DNA from 3 places in the Rahnella sp. PAMC25617 genome. Region 1 is predicted to be linked to each of the others. Evidence: predicted binding sites of a transcription regulator. Region 1 holds the regulator's gene; each other region holds the start of a gene.
The links. Region 1 encodes Fur, which represses iron uptake genes when iron is present. Its sites were predicted from a motif close to ATAATAATGAGAACNACTATCAA; they were not measured.
Positions count from the first base shown of each region.

Region 2: a site for Fur is predicted at 2,008-2,030, ahead of ACM615_RS17320 (TonB-dependent siderophore receptor). Genes of this name have one in related genera too.
Region 3: a site for Fur is predicted at 2,195-2,217, ahead of ACM615_RS03510 (Nramp family divalent metal transporter). Genes of this name have one in related genera too.

Region 1 is NZ_JBOCUM010000006.1:638,605-642,134, reverse strand. Features, by position in the region: gene chiP (chitoporin ChiP) at 1-1,368, shown strand, start outside; gene chiQ (ChiQ/YbfN family lipoprotein) at 1,382-1,723, shown strand; gene fur (ferric iron uptake transcriptional regulator) at 1,907-2,362, opposite strand; gene fldA (flavodoxin FldA) at 2,676-3,203, opposite strand.
Region 2 is NZ_JBOCUM010000014.1:8,034-11,563, forward strand. Features, by position in the region: gene ACM615_RS17320 (TonB-dependent siderophore receptor) at 1-1,857, opposite strand, end outside; partial or broken gene ACM615_RS17325 (methyltransferase) at 2,267-2,446, shown strand; gene ACM615_RS17330 (glycoside hydrolase family 3 protein) at 2,456-3,530, opposite strand, start outside.
Region 3 is NZ_JBOCUM010000003.1:287,931-291,460, forward strand. Features, by position in the region: gene mgrA (L-glyceraldehyde 3-phosphate reductase) at 1-268, shown strand, start outside; gene ACM615_RS03505 (DUF2502 domain-containing protein) at 428-853, shown strand; gene ACM615_RS03510 (Nramp family divalent metal transporter) at 918-2,147, opposite strand; gene ACM615_RS03515 (NupC/NupG family nucleoside CNT transporter) at 2,564-3,530, shown strand, end outside.

The DNA of each region.
Region 1 (3,530 bases):
TATTCTCTTGCCGGCACCTTATTGGGTGGCGGAATGATGTTTTCTGAAGATGCCAAAGCGGCAGGTTTTATTGATGATTCGACGCTGACCGGCGGTGTGTATTACTGGCAGCGTGAGCGTGACCGCAAGGACATGGATCCGGCGAGCGACAACTACAAAGACTACACAACCAACCTTTCGCATTCTACCGCAAACCTGAATCTCGATTTTTCTTCCGGCTATGCCTGGGACATGTTTGGTATTGATATCGCAGCCTTTACGGCGATTGAAATGGCCGAAAGCAGCGAAAGCGGACATCCCAACGAAATCGCTTTCTCCAACAGCAACCGTGCCTACGACGAAGATTACTCCGGCGATAAAAGTGGGGTCAGCCTGTACAAAGCCGCCGGTAAATTTAAATACGGCGGATTCTGGGGACATGCCGGCTACATCCAGCCAACGGGCCAGACACTGATTGCGCCGCACTGGAGCTTCATGCCGGGAACTTACCGCGGCGCGGAAGCGGGCTACAAGCATGACTTCGGTGATCCGGGAGAGTTGAGTTTCTCCTACATGTGGGCGGACGAATATAAATCTCCGTGGCATCTGGAAATGGATGATTTCCGCCAGAACGATAAGAAAACGGGCGTTTCGTACATCCACTCTCTTGGAGCGAAATACGACTTCAAAAACGACTTTGTGCTGGAAGGCGCTTTTGGTCAGGCTGAAAGTTACGTCGATCAGTATTTTGCCAAAGCGTCTTACAAAATCGATCTGATGGGCAATCCGCTGACCACCAGCTACCAGTTCTACGGTGCGGAAGATCGCATCAGCAATAAGAACGATCCGAACAGCTTGTATGACGGGATGGCCTGGTTGCAGGCGCTGACTTTCGGTTACACCACCGGTCAGTTTAACTGGCGGCTGGAAGGTACGATGGTCAAAGCGGAAGGTAATCAGGGCTACTTCCTGCAACGTATGACCCCGACGTATTCCTCCTCCAACGGTCGTCTTGACGTGTGGTGGGATAACCGTTCGGACTTCAACGCCAACGGCGAGAAAGCGGTGTACGCCGGCGTACTTTACGATCTGGCGAAATGGGATCTGCCGGGCTTTGCCGTCGGGGGTTCTTACGTTTACGCGTGGGACGCCAAACCGAGTACCAATGCCGCTTATGACCAGAGCCAGCGTCTGAAAGAGACCGCCTGGAGCCTGGATGCGCTTTACACCATTCAGGAAGGCCGCGCTAAGGGGACATTGTTCAAACTGCATTACACCCAGTACGACAACCACTCGGATATTCCGAGCTGGGGCGGGGGTTACGGCAACATATTCCAGGATGAAAAAGACGTGAAATTCATCGTTATTGCTCCATTCACTATTTTCTGAGGTCGTTATGTCGATGAATAAATTACTGATGATGGCGGTATCTGTTGTTCTGCTGGCAGGCTGTGCGCCAACGGCCGATCAGGCTCAGATTTCGCAAACGCGTGAAGACTACCGCGCGTGTATTAATTCTTCAGAAGGTAATCCGGACAAACTGGCGACTTGTCAGGTGTTGCTGAACAAGCTGAAACAGGAAAAAGAACACCAAAAATTTGCGGAACAGGAAACAGTACGCGTGCTGGATTACCAGCGCTGTCTGACGGCGCGCAAAACCGGTGATGGTCAGGCATATGCGGCGGATTGCGGTAAAATCTGGCAGGAAATCACATCCAATAACGCGCCTGTAATGGCGAATTAATAGCAGATTTTTGTAAAAGCCTTAGCTGGCAAAATCATCATTATCAAAAGCGAAACCCCGGCTTGCCGGGGTTTTTTACGTCGGTAAGCGGCGTCTGTGTTCGGGGTGAAACGCAGACATAAAAAAACCGCTTTCCAGCGGTTAGTTTATTTAGAGTATTTGCGACAATCGAAGCTGTGCAAATTAATGCGCAGGTTTGTCATTGTGCAAAGATTCATCTTCACGGCAGTCGCCTGCTTCACAGTGACCGTACAGGTACAGACTGTGGTTGGTCAGTTTAATGCCATGTTTTTTAGCAATCTCACGCTGACGACCTTCAATATATTCGTCACGGAATTCAATCACACGACCGCAATCCAGGCAGATCAGGTGATCGTGGTGATGTTGCTGAGTCAGTTCGAATACGGACTTGCCGCCTTCGAAGTTATGACGGGTGACGATACCAGCATCATCAAACTGGTTCAGAACACGGTAAACCGTGGCCAGACCAATTTCTTCGCCCATATCAATCAGTTGCTTGTACAGATCTTCCGCACTAACGTGATGACCTTCCGGCGCTTGCAGCACTTCCAGGATTTTGAGGCGCGGAAGCGTGACTTTTAAGCCGGCTTTCTTCAGTGCGGTGTTGTTGTCAGTCATGCGGATTCAGTCCTGTTACTATGTGCTAATCAAGTTGAGGCATGCAGCCTGTGGCATCGGCGGCACAAAATTGTTCGTTTACTGTTCTTCGTTTAAGGGAAGTGTGCCCATTCTCGTAAACGACAGCCTGTTAATAAAGATCACAAATTGCCTGTCACATTAATAATGCAACGACTTGATCGATAGAAAAAACAGATGAACTCAGTGTACCTTGATACGACCAAAAGTTACAATTTTGTAGCGGTTAAATTGTTAATTTCAGTAATAGTTTGGCCCTTCAATTGTAGAATAAATCCTCAGGGCCAACAGGGTTTTAGCCGATAATTTCTGAAAGGCTGAGTTCTTCTGTGATCTGTTTCACCCACGCATCAACACGTTCAGCGGTCAGTTCCGGCTGACGGTCTTCGTCAATTGCCAGTCCGATGAAGTGCTTATCATCTGCCAGGCCTTTGGATGCTTCAAAGTGGTAACCTTCAGTTGGCCAGTGTCCGACAATCACTGCGCCGCGTGGCTCAATGATATCGCGCACGGTACCCAGTGCATCGCAGAAATACTCGGCATAGTCTTCCTGATCGCCGCAGCCAAACAGGGCAACCAGCTTACCTTCGAAATCTATCTCTTCGAGCGACGGGAAAAAGTCATCCCAGTCACACTGCGCTTCACCGTAATACCAGGTTGGAATTCCGATCAGCAAAATATCGAATTTTTCCAGATCCTCTTTGCTGCTCTTCGCAATGTCATGCACCTCAGCCACATCTTTACCCAATTGTTTCTGGATCATTTTAGCGATGTTTTCGGTGTTACCTGTATCGGATCCAAAGAAGATACCTACAACGGCCATAAGATTATCTAACCTCTTGTTCTAAATGAAGTGCCCTGCATTGCAGGCAATAATAGCGAAGATGATACCAAACTCGCGAGGCGGAGAATATGCTTCTGCTCGCCTTCTTAACTGGGGAATAAGTTTATCGGGCAATATTTTAAAGTGTTATCGCCATCGTGTGCTTATCAACCACAGAGTTCCTGAGGTCATAAGCAAAGTGAAGAAATATACCGGCTCCTTCCTTAAGTTTATGCATGTCCCGCCGATAGATGATGCGAGAGCAATCTCAACATAATAAAGAAATCGATGCCCGGAGAGGTGTTCAAACATGTCCGGGGGCGTAAG
Region 2 (3,530 bases), on a different contig from region 1:
CACCCCAATCGGCGTGTTGTACTGACCCCAGATGGACGCCATTTGTTTTGGCGTCACATACGGCGTGTTGCCGTTGTTTTCGGCGGCATCACGGATACGCACTTTGTTATAGGTATAACCGGCCATCACGTTGAAGCGTTCGGTAACCTGCTTCTTGGCTTCCAGCTCCAGACCCTGTGAACGGATTTTCCCTGCCGGCTCGTAATAGCTGCCCACCACCACGCGGTTACCCACGTCTTTTTGCGTCAGGTCATACAACGCCGCGCTGTACATATCGGACGTGCCTACCGGCTGGTATTTGATCCCCGCTTCGTATTGCTCGCTCTGCATCGGTTTCAGCAGGGTGCCATCAGCGCCCGGCAGGGCAGACGGTGTCATCGCCTGGCTGTAGCTGACGTACGGAGAAATCCCGCTGTCGAAGGCGTACAGCAGGGAAGCGCGGCTGCTGAAGTGTTCGTCTTTACGTTCGCTGTTGCTCTGCGTGCCGTAAATGCTTTCGTAGCTGCGGCTGGAGGTTTTCAGCGTGTCGTAACGGCCTGACAGGGTCAGATACCACTTGTTCCAGCTCATTTCATCTTGCAGATAAGTGCCCATCTGCTCATAACGGTTTTTACCGCGTGAATGGCTGTAATAATCCAGGGCATCGCCGCCCACACCGGTGTACGGGTTAAGTGGCTCAGCGGTGGCGCCATCAGATTTCACGTCGTTGATAAAGTGGGAATAATCAAAGCCCAGAACCACTTTATGTGCCAGTTCGCCGGTGGCGAAATCCGCTTCCAGCTGGTTGTCGATAGCAAACGTATCCAGAGACGATTTCTCGCCGGAATAGTAGCGATTCATCAGCGTACGGTCTGCGTTCCAGCCAGCCTGATACACCTGATCCAGTTCGGTATTGGAATGGGTGTAGTTGGCGTTCTGGCGGAATGACCATACGTCGTTAAACGCGTGCTGGAATTCGTAGCTGTAGATCTGCTCCCAGCGTTTGAACTGGTTGCGGGTGGTTTCGCCATCGAAGAAACCACGGCTCAGTTTCTGACCGTACAGGCTGCCGTCGGCAGGCACTGCGGCGTGATAACCGCCAGACGGATCTTTTTGCAGATAAGCCCGCAGTAACAGGGAGGTGTTTTCATCCGGCGTCCACAGTAACTGCGGAGAAATCGCGTAACGCTCTTCACGCTGGTGATCGTACTGCGTGTCGCTGCTGCGGGTCATACCGGTCAGGCGGAATGCCAGCTGATCGTTGATCGCGTTAGTGTAATCGAACGCGCCGCCTTTGGTGTTTTGTGTACCACCGGAAAGCTGGAAGTGACCTTCTTCAGCAAACTGCGGGCGCTTGGTGGTTTCCATCACCACACCGCCGGGAATGCTCTGGCCGTAAAGTGCAGAAGACGGGCCTTTCACCACATCAATACGTTCGAGGAACCACGGATCAACCTGAATGGAGTTGTAAGTTGCGCCATCGCTGAGAATACGCAGGCCATCAAGGAAGGTGTTGTTGACGTCACCGCCGTGGAAACCGCGCAGGGAAATTGTGTCATAACGCGTTGCGCCACCGGCAAAGTTGGTGAAGACGCCGGGCGTATAGTTAAGTGCAGCGTTAACCGTGGTGGCGTTCTGGTCAGTCATTTGCTGACGGGTCACGACAGACACGGCCTGACCGGTAGTGATCAGCGGCTGATCCGTTTTGGTCGAGCTTTTACTGGTTTTTGCACTGTAACCCTGCGTCGGGGCATCTGCGGTATCAGCAGGTGCGGCTTTGACAACCACGGTATCTTCGGCAGCCATTGATGCAGCCGGAACGGCCAGCGCCATGGCGCACATCAGCACCGAGCGTTTGAGGGGGAAAGCCAACAACATATTCATAGTCCCTATAAATAACCTGATAAATCATCAGGTGATTAATTGATGCGTGTGAAATAGACCCAAAAAGCCAGCAGGGTTACGCGCGGAAACCGCGGCGCAATAACGCGGTATGGCTTAACGAAAACGAGACGAATGTTAAACTTAATGATAATTGTTATCATTATTATTTTACAAATTCAAGGGGGTTTTCTTCTAAAAATGTGAACTGACGCATGTTTATCATGATGAAAAACAGGGTCTTTTTGATTGTTTTACGAACAACCTTACTCAGGCAATGGATATCGAATATGATTATCGCATCGTGAAATTAGAAGAATCCCTTGAAAACGCAGACAAAACCGCAGTTAAGGATTAGCTTTAAGAGTGAGTTTTTTAAAATCGAAAAAGTTCACGACGGAGATCGGGAAATAATGCAGTGAGGGACGGCGCGGTGGTCGATCCGCATAGCGACGACGCCCGTGTTCAGGGCGTTCGCCGCTTTATTGAGATGATTGAGCAGGAACTCCGCTTATCTGCCACCGCGCTGCAAACCGTCGGCAGTAAAGGCTGGGACGGTTTTGTGCTGGCGCAGGTAGTCAGCTAAACGCAGGCGTTAACGCGCCAGACCAAAGCCAATGTCAAACAGCGGGTTTTCGCTGTCATGCGGCATATCAGACTGTTGTTTGAGCACGGCTTCCATCGATGACGGCAGTTCGAACGGCAGTTTGCCGGTATACGCTTCGCTGCTGGTCAGACGGCTAAACAGCACCGCATCGCTGACGCCGAAATTGCCAATAACCGCTTTTGCTTTGTCATTCACGTTGGTCAGAATAGCAGGGCGGTCGAGGTACACCGTCACCACCGTGGGTACCGCTTTGCTGGCTTTTACGATGGCCTGATAATCGGCATTGTCATCGGTAAAGGCCAGTGAACCTTCATGGTGGCGCTTGCCGAAGAACCACTGTTTATGCGGTTGTTCATAAGGTGCATGGGCGCGGATCAACGCGACATCGGCTTTTTCAGGCGCATCAACCACGGTGAAACCTGCGGCCTGTGCGGCTTTCGGTTCGAGACCATACAGCCACACTTTTTTGCCTTTTTTCAGCGGTAACAGGTCACCGGTATTTTGCAGTAAAACAAGGGAGTGACGTTGCGCCGCATCGGCTTCTTTCTGCCAGTCTGCGCGTCCGACGGTTTTCACCGCTTTCTGAGGATCCACAAACGGATTTTCAAACAGTCCAATGCGGAATTTCTGCTCAAGGATGCGCACCACGGATTCATCCAGCCGCTGCTGCGTCAGCTGTTTTTCGTTGACCGCATTCACCAGGAGCTGTGAGTCAGTCACGCCGCCAAACTGATCCACACCAGCCTTCACCGCTTTGACGAAACGCTGCTGCGGCGTCAGCTTTTCAACGCCCCAGGACATGCCGCCGGGTACCGGTTCTTTGCCTTCCGGCGAACCGTTCAGGCATTCGTCTTCGCAGTTGCTGGTGATCAGCCAGTCGCTGAGGATCACCCCTTTGAAACCATACTGACCGCGCAGGATATCCGTCAGTAACTGATGGCTGAATCCGGCACCGACCTGTTCCAGCGGTTTGCCTTCAAAGGACGCGTTTTTCAAAATAGAGTAGGTGGGCATGACGCTGGCGACGTTGGCTTCGAACGCGCCGGTAAACGGATAGATGTGC
Region 3 (3,530 bases), on a different contig from region 1:
ACGAGCCGCCAGCGACAGTAAATTCCTGACCACCGATCAGCTGACCGAAGAAAAGCTGGAGAAAGTGCGTAAGCTTAATGAGATTGCGCAAGCGCGCGGTCAGAAGCTTTCGCAGATGGCGCTGGCGTGGGTTCTGCGCGGCGACCGCGTGACCTCCGTGCTGATTGGTGCCAGTAAAACCAGCCAGATTGATGATGCGGTGGGCATGATCGCCAACCGCCAGTTCAGCGCGGAAGAGCTGGCATCAATCGAAGGCATTTTGGTGTAAACGCTTACCCGAATGAGCAAAAAACGCGCCTTTATGGAGAGTGTGTAAGCTTTGCGTTAAGGCGCGTAAATCATTCAAAACAGGATTGTAAGCAATAGAACCCGTGCCCGCTTCACCTTATAACTGTCAGCATAAATTATAAGGAATCTGGGGCCGCTCATGTTAAAGCCAGTATTATTCGCCACATTGTTCTTTGCCCTGCTCCCTGCGGCGGTACCCACCGTGCAGGCCAGCAGCTTCAGCCTGAATACGCCGGGCCTTTCTATCAATATCGGTGACCGCGATAACCGGGGTTATTACTGGGACGGCTACGACTGGCGTAACCCAGGCTGGTGGAATAGCTATCGCGGTCATCATTATGGTTACCGTGGGCCGCGTGGTCATTACTGGGATGGTTACCGCTGGCGCGATCAGGGCTGGTGGGATCAGCGCCATCCGCCGCGTCGCCCGATGCCACCGCCGCATTATTATCATGGCGACCATGGGCGTCCGCATAATGACTACGGGCGCGGTCACGGTCACGGACATGACAAAGGACGCGGCCACGACGATCACCGTGGCGGTCACGGCGATCATCGCCACTGAACAGAAACAAAAACGGGACAGTTTGCGCTGTCCCGTTTTTTATTGCCTGACGTGTGTCCGGACGCTATTTCAACATGCCGATCAGCAGATAAAGGTTGAGGCTGACGACTATCAGTACAATCAGCCGCCCTGCCCACTGCACGGTTTTGGTGTTGACCATATCGCCCATCAGGCTGCGGTTACCGGTAAAGGCCAGCAGCGGCAACAGCGCCAGCGCAATCCCGAAGCTCAGCAATACCTGGCTCATGACCAGAATACGTGTGGCGTCTAATCCCATCAAAATCACAATAAATGACGGCATCATGGTGACGGTACGGCGCACCCACAGCGGAATGTAGAATTTCACAAAGCCCTGCATCACCACCTGTCCGGCCAGTGTGCCGACCACTGTCGACGATAACCCCGCCGCCACCAGGCTCAGACCAAAAGTGGTCGCAGCGGCGTGACCGAGCAAGGGTTGGAGGGTCAGATAGGCTTCATCGAGTTCACTGATCCCGCTGTGTCCGCTGAAATGGAACGCGGCAGCAGCGGTTGCCATCATCGCCAGATTCACGAAACCGGCAATGGTCATGGCAATGCCGACATCCAGTTTGGTGGCGGAATAACGCTGCGCTTTAGATGCCTTGCCGCCCCGCTGGGTCAGCGAGGAGTGCAGGTAAATGACGTGCGGCATGATGGTCGCACCGAGGACACCGGCAGCCAGATAGACGGAATCCGCCGTCGGCAGCGAGGGGATCAGCATCCCTTTACCGAGCGCCATCATGCTTGGCTGCGAGAAGAACAATTCGACAATATAAGCCGCTGCGACAAAAAGCAGTAAACCGGCGATCACCAGTTCCAGCGGCTTTTGCCCACGCTTTTGCAGCCCGAGGATAATAAAGGTGGCAATCCCGGTCAGCACCGCGCCTTGTAACAGCGATACGCCGAGAAGCAATTTGAAGCCGATCGCCGCACCAATAAATTCAGCAAGATCGGTGGCCATGGCGATGATTTCCGCCTGCACCCAGTAAGCCCACACGGCCGGACGCGGGAAGCGGTCACGGATATGTTCGGCGAGATTTTTACCGGTCGCAATACCGAGTTTGGCAGACAACAACTGGATCAACATCGCCATGACGTTGGCCCAGACCACCACCCATAGCAACTGATAGCCATAAGAGGCACCGGCCTGAATGTTAGTCGCAAAGTTGCCCGGATCGATATAACCGATGGCGGCAATAAAGGCTGGCCCCATCAGTGAAAGCTTCATCTTTCTGGACGCGCGGCCTGAGGATTCGGCCCGGCTGTTCAGCATAGTTAGTTAACCCTTACAATTATTACGCTTACATCAATCATATCTAATTGATAATGATTATCAAGTGCATTTAGAATGATCTGAGTAATTACTCTGATAGGCAGTAGCAGTAAGCGAGAGGGTGATAACTGAAAGGTGAATCGCTCACCCGACTTCAGAAAGCCAGACGCAGCGCACTTTCCTAAAACAGACATTTACAGGCCAGATTCAGAACGCATTACGGCACATGATAAAACTAGCACAGGAAAGCTAATTGTGCTTAGTTTTATTAACATCTTGATTTTTTGTGTGATAGGCCGCGATTTGTTGCAATTCGTGTTTGTAATTTCTATATTTGCAATCGACTTCACGTTTTAAATGTACGCGTTACATAAAATGTCCGTCGAAATATAGCCTGCCTCTAATTTGGAGCACCCATGTCCCGAATATTGCACTTTGTATTAGCGTTGGCCGTTGTCGCTGCACTCGCTTTACTGGTGAGCCGTGACCGGAAGAATATCCGTTTACGTTTCATTGTTCAGCTTTTGGTCATCGAAGTCTTATTAGCCTATTTCTTCCTGAACTCTTCAATAGGTTTAGGTTTTGTGAAAGGCTTCTCAGACTTGTTTGAGAAATTATTAGGATTCGCTGCGGAAGGGACCGGCTTCGTATTTGGAGGCATGAGCGATAAAGGATTAGCGTTCTTCTTCTTGAAAGTCTTGTGTCCGATCGTGTTTATCTCTGCACTGATCGGTATTTTACAACACATTCGCGTACTGCCTTTCGTCATCCGTATTATCGGTACGGTTCTGTCGAAAATTAATGGCATGGGAAAACTGGAATCTTTCAACGCCATCAGCTCCCTGATTTTGGGCCAGTCAGAAAACTTTATCGCGTATAAAGATATTCTGAGCAAAATGTCTGAAAAACGTATGTACACCATGGCAGCCACAGCCATGTCGACGGTTTCTATGTCGATTGTGGGTGCGTACATGACCATGCTGGAACCGCGCTTTGTTGTTGCTGCGCTGGTGCTCAACATGTTCAGTACTTTCATCGTACTGTCGTTGATCAACCCTTATAAAGTTGATTCAGAAGAAGACCTGCAAATCGGTAACACGCACCAGGGTCAGAGTTTCTTTGAAATGCTGGGTGAATACATCCTGGCCGGTTTCAAAGTGGCTATCATCGTTGCAGCCATGTTGATTGGTTTCATCGCACTGATTTCCTGCCTGAATGCGTTGTTCGACGTCGTATTCGGCATCAGCTTCCAGGGCGTGCTGGGTTATGTCTTCTATCCATTCGCATGGATGATGGGCGTACCAAGCCACGAAGCCTTGCAGGTAGGCAGCATCATGGCAACCAAACTGGTTTCCAATGAATTCGTTGCGATGTTGGATCTGC